DNA from 2 places in the Cellvibrio sp. pealriver genome. Region 1 is predicted to be linked to the other one. Evidence: predicted binding sites of a transcription regulator. Region 1 holds the regulator's gene; the other holds the start of a gene.
The links. Region 1 encodes FNR, which switches genes on or off when oxygen is low (the NO sensors DNR and NnrR bind a similar motif). Its sites were predicted from a motif close to TTGATNNNNATCAA; they were not measured.

Region 1 (3,424 bases):
CAAACTTTCTACATCGGATTTAGGGCGCATCATAATTTTTTGTAACTCATCTGCTGTGCCGGTCATTGCAGAGATGATTTTATCGGTACTCTCTTTATCGCGGAAAATGCGGCCTTGCTCTGTCAACGTTAAATAGTTATCGCATTCTTGCAGCCAATCTTTACGTTGCAAAATAAAATTGCGGATATTCTTGGCACCGCCGCGGTGTGCGGTTGCAAGTTGTTTGTCGCGGTAGTTCTGCAAGCTCTTGCGGCCTTGCATCAAAAAATCCAATCCTGTTGATTTGCAGTATTTTGCGTTCAGGTAGCTGGCAAACTTCACGTTGTTGGCCGCTTCTGCTTTTGCGCGTTTGCATGCTTCATCACAGGCAAAGCCTAGTGGGGACAATGCTAATAAGAGAATGGTCAAAGTTATTTTTTTCATTAGGGCTCACCGATTATTAAAGTTATATAAGGCTTGTTCACTAGACTGTGATATAAATCACTTTTAAAGATACGTCAAGTATTGTAAATAAAATTGTCTTTGCATAGAGCGTTTCCTGATAAGGCACACGCAAATTGCTGGTGAATACTATAGAAGTAGCAGCGAGATAAGTGGGAAAGGGAGAAGTGTTAGGGAGCTGTGCATCAGAATCCTGGATCCTGATGCACAACCGACAAAAAGGTCGGGGGAGCGGAGAGGCAAAGAGGTGAGTTTTGCAATACTAACCAAAAAATCCCAAGGGCGTTTTGGTTACAGCAACACTGGTGATATAGGCAAATACCAGTAGTGCAACCACCCAACAGGCTTTGCGTGTAACTGGGTTCGCTGCTTTAAATGCGGCTACACCTAACGCGATATAAACAACCAAGCCGATAATTTTAGCCATCAACCATGGCTGACTACCGGGTGACATTCCCAGATGTACAGCAACAGCGATACCACTCGCCAATAAAACCAAACTAATGATATGCGGCAGAATTTTAACCCACTTTTTCGTGAGCATACTTGAGCCCATAAACAACCAGATGCCGCGAATAAAAAAGGCGAGCAACGATAAAACAACAAACGTTAAGTGCAAATGTTTAAGGGCTAGATACACAGTGTTTTCCTTTTATTAATGTTGATGAAGTAGGGTGATTAGAGAAAAGGAGTTACGCAGCCAATGCTTTACCTACCAGCCCAAGCATGCCTTCTGATAGTGGCAGTTTTAAGGCGGCAGCATGGCCCTTTTCAGACATTTTGTTCCATGTTTTGCGGATGATATCAATCAGCTTATCTTCATCGTGTTTGCGCGCAAAGTCTTCCAAATAAAACTCGATAAATACCAGACAGATAACATCTTCAAGTGCTTGCACTTCTTCGTCGCGCTTTAAGCTGCGTTTGAGTAAAAGATCTTTGACACGGGCTATGGTTATTTCATCGTAACCTTGTTCAGACATGATATCGCCCGCAATATCGCCGTGCATTTGGGCGAGGTCGAGCCGCCACTTTTTATAACCACTTCTGTCCATCGGGTAATCGCTGCGCGGAATCTTCCAACGGCAAATATGCTGGCTGCGCGCAGCGAGCTGCAGGGCTTCAGATGGGTTCTCGCAAAAGAGTACAAGCTGTGCACTCATTCGCTGTCCGTAAATCCATTCCTTCGCGACAGCATTTCCATCCACTATTTCAGTATTCGGGTCTTGTAAATTGGCAGCGTCGAATGCGGCGAGTGTTTTTTCCAAACGTGCTTGGTCGATCATAGTTGTTGCTCGTCAGTTATTGCTGAGCTATCAGCAGCTTGTATTGCCATTAGCTATGTTGCGTAATTGTTCCATGTTTACAATCTGGATTTCTTTTTTATCGACTGCAATGACCTCTTGTTTTTGCAGGCGCGTCAAAATGCGGCTAACGGTTTCGATGGTTAAACCCAAATAGTTACCAATATCAGTGCGCGACATCGGCAAGCGAAACGCATTCGCCGATAGCTGGCGGCGGCTATTACGGCTTGAAATGCTCAACAGTAGTGCAGCGATCCGTTCTTCAGCACTGCTTTTACTTAATAACGTAATGACTTGCTGGTCTTGCGTGATTTCACGGCTCATGAGTTGGAAAAAATGACGTTGCAAGTTGGGGATTTGCAAACTCAACTCTTCCATCCGTTCAAATGGAATTTCACACACAGATGATGTTTCCAATGCGATCACAGAATTGGTGTAACGATTGTCGGCAATACCATCCATGCCCACAATTTCACCCGGCAAATAAAAACCGGTCACTTGTTCTTCGCCATTGTCGCTCAAGGTAATCGCTTTAACGCAACCAGAGCGAATGGCATATACCGATCCAAAAGCATCATTTGCCCGGTATAAATAATCACCTTTTTGCAGAGGTTTACCGCGCTGGATAATGCCATCAAGCCTGTCAATATCGTCAATGTGCAAGCTGATGGGTAGGCAAATAGTGTTCAATCGGCAATTGCCGCAACTCACACGTTTGTCATGCGGGCAGTTAGCATCCTGGGGTTTAATAATCAATTGTTTGGCGGTCATGAGGGGCCTCGTGAATGTATATCCCTGCAAAACGTGAGGAAAATAGCGATAAAGCGATTGTTGCAGCTTTAGGGTAGGGGGTAAATAGGCGGTGACGGCAAGCACCATGCTAGTGATGGCAAGAGCTATCCTGGAGAGGTAAAAAGGGGCTGGAAGCCAGCCCGAAGGAGATTAACCGGAAAACCCGGTAAAAGTGAAAAGACAATAGATACGTAAATACCTATTAACTGCATATTAGTGCGCTTGGTGACAATGCGCGCGCGGCAAATTGCCGCATGCCTTGCTGCTATCCCTGTGCTTTATAACCAAATACTCAATATTGGTCGTAAAAATAACCACTTTACATGAATGGATGGTGGGAATATATTTGGTTGGCTGGCCATTTCGCAGCATTATTTATAGTAAATCACCTCGTTGTTCTAGCAGTAAATCTATTAGCACCTCGGTTTGTTCTACATAAGTAACATCTGAATCCGCCAGCAAAGCTCCACTTGGGGTATTCATTTTTATTTGATAAAGAGCATCGAGGTTTATATGGCTAGAAGTACAGGCACCGTTAAATGGTTCAACGAATCAAAAGGTTTCGGTTTTATTGCAAGTGAAGCGGGTCAAGATGTATTCGTACACTACAGTGCTATCACTGGCTCAGGTTTCAAAACCCTGGCGGAAGGCCAAAAAGTAGAGTTTGACGTAAAGCCAGGCCAAAAAGGCCCACAAGCTGAAAACGTAATCGCTCTCTAATCTGCCAGCACAAAAGCAGATGAAATAAAAAAACCGCCCAGGCAACTGAGGCGGTTTTTTATTCGAGGGTTTATTCAATTTCAGCTCTACGCTACATAAAGTTGCGTTTGGCGTTACCTGATATACCAATGCATATCCGACGGAAGTAGGGAGCATTTGTGCTGTAAATA
Region 2 (3,424 bases), 160 kb from region 1:
ATTTCCGGGCGGTCTGATTTACGCGGCGAGAGCGATGCAAGTGTGTCAAATAATTGATTGGGATAATCGGTGACTGGGACTATGTTGTGGTTTTCAAATAATTCTGGAAAAACCCGCTTGGTGACTTTACGGTTTTCCAACATGTAAGATACACCGGAAGGCACACGCAGGTTATCTTCCAACACAAAAAACTCTCCTTTGTTATCGCGAATTAAATCGCTACCGCAAATATGTGACCACACACCATACGCGGGTTTCATGCCGATGCATTCTTTGCGGAAGTTGACTGAATCCTCAAATAAATAAGAAGGTACAACCTTATCTTTGATAATTTTCTGGTCGTTATAAATATCGTTGATAAATAAATTCAGCGCCGTTAATCGTTGGATCAAACCGCGCTCGGTTTTTTGCCATTCACGTTGCGGGATGATGCGCGGAATAATATCGAATGGCCATTCACGGTCGATGTTTCCTGCATCGCTATATACCGTAAACGAAATACCCATGGTTTTGATTGCAAGCTCAGCAGAGAGTTTTCGCTCTTGCAATTCTTCTCCGGAAAGAGAGGCCAGATACTGCGCAAGGTGTTTGGTTTCAGGACGGGGGTTGCCGGGCGAGCTAATTAATTCGTCGTAAAAATTGCCAGAATGATAATTCTGCCAATCAATTTTCATTTCACTCATGGTGACTTCCTTAAGCATGCGCGGCCTCGCTTTATTGTCTCTATAAAGAGGAGTTTCTCTGAGCGTCGGGTTCTAGTTGTCTTGTTGTTATAGCGCTCACTGAAATTCATCCCTGGTTCCATTTCTCCACTCCCGGAAGACTTTCAGCGAGCTACGCCCCTAATCTTGCAAAAGCATTGCCAACTAACTTGAGCACTCCAAAACCTAACACAACTATCCGTTACATCCCGGTCATTCCACTCTGGCAACGCTAACAATAATTAGCGATCCCAAGTCGCACGCTGTATTTGCAAGGTCAGTTAGCCGCCGATTTATGAGACACGAGGGATTTATCGCCTAAAAATTCTGTTGCTTTAGGCTGAATATTTTCGCGCACCTAAAGAGCTCACGGCTTTACCCGAAACCACCCTGCAATACTTTGGCGTGGACGGCTCGCTGGAAGAACCTCATGGGGAAATTCCTCACTTAAAAACAGCACCAGCCTGCCGCATTCTGGTGCAACACGGACTAACTCGTCCGTGCCTGCTTCATCATAGAGCACCAATTCACCACCCGCTGCAAAATCCCAATCCGCATTTAAATAAAACACGCTGGAGACTTTGCGGCCCGGTTTTCCACGAAATGCATCGCTGTGTTTCTTATAAAAAGCGCCGGGGTTATAACGTGCAAAATGCGCCTCATAATCGCATAACCCTAAAAACAGACGCTGGTTGAGTGCAGCGCGCAGTTTATCCATGGCGGATAAAAATTCTGTGACAGCAGGTTCGCCCGCTTCCAACCACTCAATAGCATCGCCACGCACAGTGTCATTGAGCTGGAAATCGTCATTGCGACCAACACCCGCACGTTTCAGCTGGCCATCTTTGCCACTGATAAGCTCGATAAGTCTTTGCGTAAGTGCGTCCGGCAGGGCTCCGTCCAGAATAATAAACCCGGGGCCCGCGAGCGCATCGGCAATTTCATCGTACTTTTTTTCAAGGCACGATGTAGCTTCAAGAAGGCTCTTGTTGTGGGAATCAAACCTGCTGTTAGACATAAACACCATCGTTCATTTTAAAAAGGATTACATGATTGACCAGATTAGCCATTATAGGCTTGATCCATGTCAATTCGTTTGGCTGCGCTGGTTTTTACTATAACGACTCCACAGTAACAGGTAGGCGTTATGCGCAACTTTGAACAACCTCTTGAATGGGACTCGCTGCTAATTCACCGCTATGATTTGGCGGGGCCACGGTATACCTCCTACCCGACTGCGCCACAATTTCGCGAAGCATTTAGCCAGTCTGCGCTGTTCCGTGCAATTGTGCGCAGCAATCTCGCGCACCGGCCGCTGTCGTTGTACTTTCACATTCCGTTTTGTGAAAGTCTTTGTTACTACTGCGGCTGCAATAAAGTTGTCACCCATAACAAAAGCCGCGCGCTGCCTTATATCCAGCGCATGATCCAGGAATTATCGCTTTACGCCGATTTATTTGAACCGGGTAAACAAGTGCAACAAGTACACTGGGGCGGAGGTACACCTACCTTTATTAGCGATGATGAAATGTCATTACTTATGAACGCGAGCCGACGTTTATTTTCGTTTGCTGATGATGAATCGGCCGAGTTTTCAATTGAAATTCATCCGGGACAAATAGCGCCTGACAGACTGCGACATCTTCGCAAACTGGGATTTAACCGGATCAGCATGGGCGTACAAGATTTTGATCCGCATGTGCAGCGCGCCGTCAATCGCTTTAATACTTACGAGCAAGTCGCAGACCTGACACGCGCGACGCGTGAACATCAATACCAATCGATCAGTATGGATTTGATCTACGGTTTGCCGTTGCAAAACCAACAGTCATTGCACAATACTTTGCAGAAAGTGATTGATTTGGAGCCGGATCGTTTATCGCTATTTAATTATGCGCACATGCCACATTTATTCAAAAGCCAAAAAATGATTAGCGAAAGCGAGCTGCCATCGCCCGCTGAAAAACTGGATATGCTGCAACACGCGATTGAGACTCTGCAAGTGGCAGGTTACGTTTATATCGGCATGGATCACTTTGCCAAACCCAGCGACCCACTTGCTATTGCACAGCAACAAGGAAAATTACAGCGAAATTTTCAGGGATATTCGACGCATGGCAATTGCGATTTACTAGCGCTGGGCGTGTCGTCCATAAGCATGATCGATAATGTGTACGTGCAAAACGCAAAGGACTTAACCACCTATCAGCAAAAAATGGATATGGGATTACTGCCCATCATGAAAGGCTTTAGTTTGAATCAGGAGGATATTCTCCGGCGCTTTGTCATTAACCAATTAATTTGCCACTTTGAGTTGGCATTTGCAGATGTAATGCGCGAATTTGGAATTGATGCACAAGCACATTTTCAAAAAGAACTTATCCAGCTACAACCTATGCGTGAAGATGGATTATTGAGTATTAACAGCAGCGGCATTTATGTCCATAACAAAGGCCGCTTGTTGATCCGCAGAATTTGCATGGTATTTGATGAATACCTGCAAAAACAGCAGAGCACGGTATCGCCTATTCGCTATTCAAAAATTATTTGACCGGCATTAATTATTAAGATGGTCAGGTAATTTTTTAATCGTGTAAATGTCGTAACGGCTGGATTTTCCTTCCAATTGGTACGAAGGCGTTTGATTATTGAGAAACGGTGCTTTACGTGGACGCTTTACAACAACACGATAATTCACATGCTCAAGCGCCAGCGGTAATAGT

Region 2: hemN (oxygen-independent coproporphyrinogen III oxidase) is a predicted target of FNR. The motif match lies at 1,779-1,792, and genes of this name have one in related genera.

What each region holds. Positions count from the first base shown of each region.
Region 1 is NZ_KQ236688.1:1,872,566-1,875,989, reverse strand. Features, by position in the region: gene VC28_RS08070 (hypothetical protein) at 1-423, opposite strand, end outside; gene VC28_RS08065 (SirB2 family protein) at 704-1,081, opposite strand; gene VC28_RS08060 (DUF4202 domain-containing protein) at 1,134-1,724, opposite strand; gene fnr (fumarate/nitrate reduction transcriptional regulator Fnr) at 1,755-2,513, opposite strand; gene VC28_RS08050 (cold-shock protein) at 3,048-3,254, shown strand.
Region 2 is NZ_KQ236688.1:2,035,527-2,038,950, forward strand. Features, by position in the region: gene VC28_RS08810 (circularly permuted type 2 ATP-grasp protein) at 1-674, opposite strand, end outside; gene VC28_RS08815 (2OG-Fe(II) oxygenase) at 1,069-1,719, opposite strand; gene hemN (oxygen-independent coproporphyrinogen III oxidase) at 1,849-3,252, shown strand; gene VC28_RS08825 (class I SAM-dependent methyltransferase) at 3,259-3,424, opposite strand, start outside.